3 regions of the Streptomyces sp. NPDC107765 genome follow, and region 3 is predicted to be linked to each of the others. Evidence: predicted binding sites of a transcription regulator. Region 3 holds the regulator's gene; each other region holds the start of a gene.
The links. The regulator HrcA, encoded in region 3, represses chaperone genes, less so after heat shock. The targets are predictions, from matches to a motif close to TTNGCACTCNGNNNNNCNGAGTGCNAA.
Positions count from the first base shown of each region.

Region 1: a site for HrcA is predicted at 1,498-1,524, ahead of ACZ7MX_RS15670 (FmdB family zinc ribbon protein). Genes of this name have one in related genera too.
Region 2: a site for HrcA is predicted at 1,225-1,251, ahead of groL (chaperonin GroEL). Genes of this name have one in related genera too.

Region 1 covers NZ_JBVKBL010000005.1:372,098-375,372, forward strand. The annotation lists gene ACZ7MX_RS15665 (S-methyl-5'-thioadenosine phosphorylase) at 1-827, opposite strand, end outside; gene ACZ7MX_RS15670 (FmdB family zinc ribbon protein) at 1,145-1,486, opposite strand; gene ACZ7MX_RS15675 (MFS transporter) at 1,712-3,031, opposite strand.
Region 2 covers NZ_JBVKBL010000002.1:773,674-776,948, reverse strand. The annotation lists gene thrC (threonine synthase) at 1-26, shown strand, start outside; gene ACZ7MX_RS07880 (MoaD/ThiS family protein) at 82-360, shown strand; gene ACZ7MX_RS07875 (cold-shock protein) at 861-1,064, shown strand; gene groL (chaperonin GroEL) at 1,379-3,001, shown strand.
Region 3 covers NZ_JBVKBL010000008.1:357,820-361,094, forward strand. The annotation lists gene ACZ7MX_RS21935 (nitronate monooxygenase) at 1-28, opposite strand, end outside; gene dnaJ (molecular chaperone DnaJ) at 275-1,408, opposite strand; gene hrcA (heat-inducible transcriptional repressor HrcA) at 1,409-2,425, opposite strand; gene ACZ7MX_RS21950 (MBL fold metallo-hydrolase) at 2,620-3,275, shown strand, end outside.

The sequences.
Region 1 (3,275 bases), on a different contig from region 3:
AGTTCGATGCCCAGGTCCCAGCCCGCGTGGGCGTCGGCGCAGGGGCAGGTGCGGTCGGTGGACCGGGGCAGCGCGGCGACCGCGTCGAAGAGGACCTCGCGGAGCCGGCCGACATTCTGGGCGAAGACCTGGAGGACTTCCTCGTGGGAGACGCCGTCGCCGGTCTCGGTGCCCGCGTCCAAGTCGGTGACCAGGGTCAACGAGGTGTAGCAGAGGGTCAGTTCGCGGGCCAGGACCGCCTCGGGGTGACCGGTCATCCCGACCACGGACCAGCCCTGGGCGGCGTGCCAGCGGGATTCGGCGCGGGTCGAGAAGCGCGGGCCCTCGATGACGACGAGCGTGCCGCCGTCGACCGGTTCCCACTCGCGGCCGCGGGCGGCGGCGAGGGCGGCCTGGCGGCCGGCGGGGCAGTAAGGGTCGGCGAACGTCAGGTGGACGACGTTGGGGACGCTCCCGTCGGGCAGCGGCTCGCCGTCGAAGTAGGTCTGGACGCGGGCCTTGGTGCGGTCCACGAGCTGGTCGGGGACCAGCAGCGTGCCGGGGCCGTATTCGGGGCGCAGCCCGCCGACCGCGCACGGGCCGAGGACCTGGCGTACGCCGAGCGAGCGCAGCGCCCACAGGTTGGCGCGGTAGTTGATGCGGTGCGGCGGGAGGCGGTGGTCGCGGCCGTGCCGGGGGAGGAAGGCGACCTGGCGGCCGGCGATCTCGCCGAGGAACACCGAGTCGCTGGGGCGACCGTACGGGGTATCGACCGTGATCTCGGTCACGTCGTCGAGGAAGGAGTAGAAGCCCGAACCGCCTATTACGCCTATTTCCGCGTCAGCCATGGCGGTCACCTTAGCGGGGGCGGCCACCACGAGATCCGCCACCCCGGGGGCGTGCATGCAGCCGATCGAGGCGGCAGCGGACCGGAGACGACAGCGGAACGGAGACAACAGCGGACCGAGGCGGCAGCGAGCCGGAGGCGGCAGCGGACCGGAATGGAGCGGACCCGCATGGAGCGAACCGGAACCCAGCGACCGGAATGCAGCGGACCGGCATGCAGCAGGCCCCGCCGTCCGATGACGGCGGGGCCCGAAGGTGTCTGTGCTGCCGGACTACCGGTCTGCCGGCCCTGCCGGACTGCCGGCGCTGCCGGTCAGGCTCAGGCGGCGGAGCTGGTGCTCGACGCGCTTCCGGAGGACGACGTGGCGGGCGCGGACGGCTTGCTGTCGGAGCCGGAGCTGCTCGACGAGGAGCCGGCGGAGTCCGAGGACGACGTCGTGCTCGACGAGGAGGAGCTCTTCGCGGGGCTGCTGCTGGACGACGAGCCGCGGCTGTCGTTGCGGTAGAAGCCGGAACCCTTGAAGACGATGCCGACCGCGGAGAACACCTTCTTCAGGCGTCCGTTGCAGCTGGGGCACTCCGTCAGCGCGTCGTCGGTGAACTTCTGCACCGCCTCAAGGCCCTCGCCGCACGCGGTGCACTGGTACTGGTAGGTCGGCACTTGACTTCCTCCTGGCACTCTCACTCGATGAGTGCTAACGACGCTCCATATTGCAGTATTCCGGCGCGTCAGTCCACTGCGACCGGGCAGACGGTGACCGACCCCACGTCCGGGGCCGGTCCGTGACGGACGGCGGCGGGCGCTCGCCGGAACCCGGCCAGCCGCCCGCCGGCCCCCACCGGCACCCGTCGCCGCACCCGTCCGCACCCGTCCGCGCTCGCCCCCTCAGGCGTTCGCCAGCTCCCGCCCGCGGTCCTCGGCCGCCGTGCCCGTTCCGGCGCCGGAGTCGGCCCCGGACGCCGTGTCCCGCCGGTCCGCGTCGGCCGCGTCGGACGAGGAGCGCGGCAGCAGGTGGGCGCGCAGGGCCAGCAGCACCACCAGGGCCAGGGCCGTTCCGGCCAGGGGGACCAGGAAGCCGGTGCTGGGGCTGAAGCGGTCGGTGAGCTGGCCGGCGGAGGTGGCGGCGACGGCCTGGCCCAGGGCGACCGCGCCGGTCAGCCAGGTGAACGCCTCCGTGCGTGCCGCGGCCGGGACCAGGGACTCCACCAGGGTGTAGCCGGTGATCAGGGCGGGGGCGATGCAGAGACCGACGACCAGGCCGACGGCGCCCAGCAGCGGTACCGCGGTCACCGCCCACAGCGGGGTGGTGGCCAGCGCCAGCAGCCCGTAGGCGACCAGCAGCCGGCGGCGCGGGCCGACCTTCCAGGCGATGGCGCCGCAGGCGATCCCGGCGAGCATGTTGCCGCCGGCGAAGATTCCGTAGAGCAGGCCGTTGATGCCGGGCTGGCCGATGGCCTGGGTGAACGCGGTCAGCGAGACCTGCATGCCGCCGAAGACGGCGCCGATGCCGAGGAACGCCACGATCAGCACGCGGACGCCGGGGACCGACAGGGCCGAGACGCGCGGCCGGTCGTCGGTCTGCGCCCGGTGGACGGGCGGCTGGGTGCGGCGCTGGGAGGCGAAGAGCAGGCCGCCGGCCAGGGTCAGTACGGCCTCGGCGATCAGGCCGGCGGCCGGGTGGATGCCGGTGCACAGCGCGGTCGCCAGGACCGGGCCGACCACGAAGGTGAACTCGTCGGTCACCGACTCGAAGGCGGCCGCCGTCGGCATCAGCGGGCTGCCGCCGAGCCGGGACGCCCAGCGGGCCCGCACCATCGGGCCGACCTGCGGAGTCGAGGCGCCCGTGGGGACGGCCACGGCGAGCAGCGCCCACAGGGGGGCGTGCGCCAGGGCCAGGACGATCAGCGCCGCGACACCGGCGGTGTGCACGAGGATGCCGGGGATCAGCACCGCGCGCTGACCGAAACGGTCGGCGAGCTTGCCGCTCTGCGGGGCGAACAGTGCCATCGAGACACCGGTGGCGGCCGAGACCGCGCCGGCGGTGCCGTAGGAGCCGGTGGTGGACTGGACGAGCAGCACGATGCCGATGGTCAGCATCGCGAACGGCTGCCGGGCCAGGAAGCCGGGCAGGAGGAAGGTCCACGCACCAGGGGTGCGGAGCAGTTGTCCGTAACCGGGACGGGAGTGCTTGACCGCGGATGCCACGGCCGGGCCTTTCTGCCGCCTGGTAGCGCGTCGCCGCGAGGTCGTCACGGGTACGCGCCGAGAGCTGTCCTCTCGCGCTGGACCGAGTGATACCGCGTGGTCCGCACCCCGAGAGGGTGGCTGCAGGTGGCAGGGGACCGCGGCCGCCGAGCGGTCGCGCCAGCTCTGCATCAGGCAGAGGTGGTTCGTCTGTTGTTCCTTCTTCATTGTACAGGCCCGAGCGGGTGAAGCCCTGGGATTGACC
Region 2 (3,275 bases), on a different contig from region 3:
TCCGCGCGGCCGGCCTGTCCGGCTGAGCCCGCGCCGCTCTTCGCACCCGTACTCCGTAATCCCTGTCCGGAAGGCAGAACCATGAGCGTCAAGGTCCGCATCCCCACCATCCTCCGCACGTACACCGGCGGCGAGGCCGAGGTCACCGCCGAGGGCGCGACCCTCTCCGAGGTGATCGCCGACCTGGAGAAGAACCACCAGGGCATCGCGGCCCGGGTGCTCGACGACGCCGGCAAGCTGCGGCGCTTCGTGAACGTCTACGTCAACGATGACGACGTCCGCTTCGAGCAGGGCCTCCAGACGCCGACGCCGGAGGGCGCGGGCGTCTCGATCATCCCCGCGGTCGCCGGAGGGTGCTGACCTTCCGTCCCGATTCTTGATCCGCGGCCCCTCCTGGCGCGCGGGATCATCCGGACGTTGATCGAACAGGCGTGGATTTGCGCCATCTCTTCCCCCGCTTGACCGGAATTGCCCCGTCCATCGAAATCGGACGGGGCAATTCCGTTTCGTGAAAGGGGATAGCATTGTGGCGATCTCCTCGGTGTATATGTCCCGGGGTATGCCGAGCGCATAAGAAACCGTGCCGAGTTGTGCTCAAAGTGTGTGCGGCATTTGTCGGTTAGGCACGTCTATGCCCGGCCCGGGTTGCCCGGGAGAATCGCGATTTCGCCGCATATAGCCGATTCTCCGGTGCCAGAATTCTCGTCCGATTGACCTGTTGCGCTGGGCATCGGTCCAGATACATTCAGCGGCGGTCGACGCGTTCCGGCGCACACCCCACGGGCCTTTCGCGGGGTGAGGTCTGACCCGGGTCCGCGGAGTGCGGTCCTGCGCAAGGGCCAGTAATAGGGGAGTTAGGCATGGCTCAGGGCACCGTCAAGTGGTTCAACGCGGAGAAGGGGTACGGCTTCATCGCGGTCGACGGTGGTGCGGATGTATTCGTCCACTACAGCGCGATCCAGATGGACGGCTACCGCACCCTTGAGGAGGGCCAGCGGGTCGAGTTCGAGATCTCGCAGGGCCAGAAGGGGCCGCAGGCGGACATGGTCCGGGTGGCCGGCTGAGGCGCCGACCGACTGCTGCGTTGTGAAGGCCCGTACCCCTGAAGGGGTACGGGCCTTCTGCCGTGCGACCCAAGGGGCGGACCTCCCGGCTGCCGCCCCTCGACGGGTGGCCACGCCCTGAACGGCTTGCACTCACATGCCCCGAGTGCTAATCATTGCGTTAGCACTCTCCCAGTGAGAGTGACAACGAAGGACCGGGTCGGTGAGGCCCGCAGGCCGGGTGGGGCAAGGAACCACACAGGCTTGCAGGTCGTCCGTCGCGGGCGCCAGCGCGGTCCGGAGCAATCCACCCCAGTCCGGGAGGACCACTTCACATGGCCAAGATCATCGCGTTCGACGAGGAGGCACGGCGCGGTCTCGAGCGCGGGATGAACCAGCTCGCCGACGCCGTCAAGGTCACCCTCGGCCCCAAGGGCCGCAACGTCGTCCTCGAGAAGAAGTGGGGCGCCCCCACGATCACCAACGATGGTGTGTCCATCGCCAAGGAGATCGAGCTCGAGGACCCGTACGAGAAGATCGGCGCCGAGCTGGTCAAGGAGGTCGCGAAGAAGACGGACGACGTCGCCGGTGACGGCACGACGACCGCGACCGTCCTGGCCCAGGCCCTGGTCCGCGAGGGCCTGCGCAACGTCGCCGCCGGTGCCAACCCGATGGCCCTGAAGCGCGGTATCGAGAAGGCCGTCGAGGCCGTCTCCGCCGCCCTGCTGGAGCAGGCGAAGGACGTGGAGACCAAGGAGCAGATCGCCTCCACCGCCTCCATCTCCGCCGCCGACACCCAGATCGGCGAGCTGATCGCCGAGGCCATGGACAAGGTCGGCAAGGAAGGCGTCATCACCGTCGAGGAGTCCCAGACCTTCGGTCTGGAGCTGGAGCTCACCGAGGGTATGCGCTTCGACAAGGGCTACATCTCGGCGTACTTCGCCACCGACATGGAGCGTATGGAGGCGTCGCTCGACGACCCGTACATCCTCATCGTCAACTCCAAGATCGGCAACGTGAAGGACCTGCTGCCGCTCCTGGAGAAGGTCATGCAGTCCGGCAAGCCGCTGCTGATCATCGCCGAGGACGTCGAGGGCGAGGCCCTGTCGACCCTGGTCGTCAACAAGATCCGTGGCACCTTCAAGTCCGTCGCCGTCAAGGCCCCGGGCTTCGGTGACCGCCGCAAGGCCATGCTCGGCGACATCGCCATCCTCACCGGTGGCACCGTCATCTCCGAGGAGGTCGGCCTCAAGCTCGAGAACGCCGGTCTCGACCTGCTCGGCCGCGCCCGCAAGGTCGTCATCACCAAGGACGAGACCACCATCGTCGACGGTGCCGGTGACAGCGAGCAGGTCCAGGGCCGGGTCAACCAGATCCGCGCCGAGATCGAGAACAGCGACTCGGACTACGACCGCGAGAAGCTCCAGGAGCGTCTGGCGAAGCTGGCCGGCGGCGTGGCCGTCATCAAGGCCGGTGCCGCCACCGAGGTCGAGCTCAAGGAGCGCAAGCACCGCATCGAGGACGCCGTCCGCAACGCGAAGGCGGCCGTCGAGGAGGGCATCGTCGCCGGCGGTGGCGTGGCCCTGCTGCAGGCCTCCTCGGTCTTCGAGAAGATCGAGCTGGACGGTGACGAGGCCACCGGTGCCGCGGCTGTGAAGCTGGCCCTGGAGGCCCCGCTGAAGCAGATCTCGGTCAACGCCGGCCTTGAGGGCGGCGTCGTGGTGGAGAAGGTGCGCAACCTGGCCGTCGGCCACGGTCTGAACGCCGCCACCGGCGAGTACGTCGACATGGTCGCCGAGGGCATCATCGACCCGGCCAAGGTCACCCGCTCCGCGCTGCAGAACGCCGCCTCCATCGCGGCGCTCTTCCTCACCACCGAGGCCGTCATCGCCGACAAGCCGGAGAAGGCCGCCGCGGCCGCTCCGGGCGGCATGCCGGGCGGTGACATGGACTTCTGATCCACCGCGCCGGACCTCCGGCCCGCTGGACCAGAACGCGCTGATCCTCCCGGATCACCCGTCCTGAACGTCGGGGCGGCACCCTCCTCCCAGGGGGTGCCGCCCCGACGGCGTTTGCGCCCCGGCCCGCCGCCGTGCCCTGAGCTTCTCGGGGTGAGGACGGCACGGCGGTTACGCTGTGCACCGGATCGGCTATGAACAGTCACGGTCAAGGGTCTCGGGGTGGCCGCGCCCCCTGTGATCGCAAACGAAGGAGTGTTCGTGCGAGCCAGGG
Region 3 (3,275 bases):
GGCAGAGATCGGTCAGTGCGCTGGGCATGACCACATCGTGTCACGGGACGCCCCGGCACCCCGCATCAGGGGCTCGGCGGGGGGACGGGGCCGGGGCCGGGGCCCGTAGGGGGTGATCGAACAGATCCCCTAGGGGATGCGAGGCCCCCCTGCGGGGCCACAACGTCGAGGTGCCGGGCGGGTATTCCGTATCCCGCCCGGCACCTCACGCTCTGACGCGTTCCTGCTCGCGTACGGCCTGCCGCCCGCTCACGCGTGGCCGGCCGCCGACCGCCTACCGCCCGTTGAACGCGTCCTTCAGGCGCGAGAACAGCCCCTGCTGACCCGGCTGGAACTGGCCCGTCGGGCGTTCCTCGCCGCGCAGCTTGGCGAGCCGCCGCAGCAGCTCCTCCTGCTCCGGGTCGAGCTTGGTCGGCGTCTGGACCTCGACGTGGACGATCAGGTCGCCCCGGCCGTTGCCGCGCAGATGGGTCACACCGCGCTGGTGCAGCGGGATCGACTGGCCGGACTGCGTACCGGGCCGGACATCGATCTCCTCCACCCCGTCCAGCGTCTCCAGCGGGCATTTCGTGCCCAGCGACGCCGCTGTCATCGGGATGGTGACCGTGCAGTGCAGATCGTCGCCGCGCCGCTGGAAGACCGGGTGCGGCAGCTCGTGGATCTCGACGTAGAGATCGCCGGCCGGGCCGCCGCCGGGGCCGACCTCGCCCTCGCCGGCGAGCTGGATCCGGGTGCCGTTGTCGACACCGGCCGGGATCTTGACGGTCAGCGTGCGGCGGGAGCGGATCCGGCCGTCGCCCGCGCACTCCGGGCACGGCGTCGGCACGACCGTGCCGAAGCCCTGGCACTGCGGGCACGGGCGGGACGTCATGACCTGGCCCAGGAAGGACCGGGTGACCTGCGAGACCTCACCGCGGCCGCGGCACATGTCACAGGTCTGCGCCGAGGTGCCGGGGGCGGCGCCCTCGCCGCTGCAGGTCGTGCAGACCACGGCGGTGTCGACCTGGATGTCCTTGGTCGTGCCGAAGGCCGCCTCGTTCAGCTCGATGTCGAGCCGGATCATGGCGTCCTGGCCGCGACGGGTGCGCGAGCGCGGACCGCGCTGCGACGCCGTGCCGAAGAACGCGTCCATGATGTCGGAGAAGTTGCCGAAGCCGGCCCCGAAGCCGCCCGCGCCACCGCCGCCGGCCTGCGAGAGCGGGTCGCCGCCCAGGTCGTAGACCTGCTTTTTCTGCGGATCCGACAGGACCTCGTAAGCGGCGTTGATCTCCTTGAACCGCTCCTGGGTCTTCGGGTCCGGGTTCACGTCCGGGTGCAGCTCGCGCGCCAGCCGACGGAAGGCCTTCTTGATCTGGTCCTGCGAGGCGTCACGGCTGATGCCGAGGACCGAGTAGTAATCCGTGGCCACTTACGACTCCGCGAGGATTTGTCCGACGTAACGTGCCACTGCGCGTACCGCTCCCATCGTTCCGGGGTAGTCCATGCGGGTCGGTCCGACCACGCCGAGTTTGGCGACTGCCTCGTCGCCCGAACCGTAGCCGACCGTGACGACCGATGTGGACGTCAGGCCTTCATGGGCATTCTCATGCCCGATACGTACGGTCATGCCCGAGTCCTTGGCTTCGCCGAGGAGCTTGAGCAGCACCACGTGCTCCTCCAGCGCCTCCAGCACGGGACGGATGGTCAGGGGGAAGTCGTGCCCGAAGCGCGTGAGATTGGCGGTGCCGCCGATCATCAGCCGCTCTTCGGTCTCTTCCACCAGAGTTTCCAGCAACACCGACAGCACTGTCGAGACCGTGCCGCGGTCGTCCTGCTCGAAGGACTCCGGGAGATCCTGCACCAACTGGGGCACATCCGCGAAACGGCGTCCCACGACCCGGCTGTTCAGCCGCGCCCGCAGGTCCGCCAGCGAGGTCTCGGAGAACGGCGTCTGGCAGTCGATGAGCCGCTGCTCGACCCGTCCGGTGTCGGTGATCAGGACGAGCATCAGCCGGGCCGGGGCCAGCGCCAGCAGCTCGACGTGCCGGACCGTGGACCGCGTCAGGGACGGGTACTGCACGACCGCGACCTGCCGGGTCAGCTGCGCCAGCAGCCGGACCGTGCGCCCCACCACGTCGTCGAGGTCGACCGCGCCGTCGAGGAAGTTCTGGATCGCCCGCCGCTCGGGGCTGGACAGCGGCTTCACGCCGGCCAGCTTGTCGACGAAGAGGCGGTAGCCCTTGTCCGTCGGGATCCGCCCGGCGCTGGTGTGCGGCTGGGCGATGAAGCCCTCTTCCTCCAGGGCCGCCATGTCGTTGCGGACCGTCGCCGGGGACACCCCGAGCTGATGGCGCTCCGTGAGTGCCTTGGAGCCGACCGGCTCCTCCGTCCCGACGTAGTCCTGGACGATGGCGCGCAGCACTTCGAGCCTGCGTTCACTGAGCATCCCGCGCACCTCCAGCCGGCAGTCGCCGTCTCGTTGCTCTCCTGGCACTCACCCGGGCCGAGTGCCAGACCCTGAGCCAGTGTACGGCCGGGTAGCACGACCACGGCAAGGGTGGCCGCGCGGAGCACGCACCCGATGACCTTCTTCGGGCGATCTGCCGGGCAACGCTATCGCGATGGAGCTAGCGTCTCGGTATGCGCACAGCTTGGGAAGAGGCCGGGTGGGAACGGCTCGGTGACGGTGTCGCCAGGCGCCGTATGCCGGGCTGGGACGAGACCGTGGGGGTGATCGCCGGGTCGGCCGGGGTCATGATCGTCGACACCGGCGCGACCCTGCGCGACGGCGCGGACCTGCGCCGGTCGATCCGCGGTGTGCTGGGCCGGGAAGTGACGCATGTCGCGCTCACCCATCCGCACTTCGATCATGTGCTGGGCACCGCCGCCTTCGCCGGGGTCGCGGTGTTCGGCGCGGCCGGTCTCGCCGAGTTGTTCCGCCGTGACAAGGACGCGCTGCGGCACGACGCCGTCCGGCACGGCGTCGACCGGGACGCGGCCGCGGAGGCCGCCGACCTGCTGGTCGTGCCGCACCACCCCGTCCACGGCCAGCTGACCGTCGAGCTCGGCGACCGGCAGGTGCTGCTCGCCAACGTCGGGCCCGGCCACACCGCCCACGACCTGGCCGTCCTGGTGCCGGGCCGGCACGGCGAGGCGGAGATCGTCTTCTGCGGCGACCTGGTCGAGGAGTCCGGCGAACCGAGCGCCGGCCCCGACGCGCTGCCCCGGCAGTGGCCCGCCGCGCTGGACCGGCTGCTGGCCCTCGGCGGCGACGACGCGCGGTACGTACCCGGCCA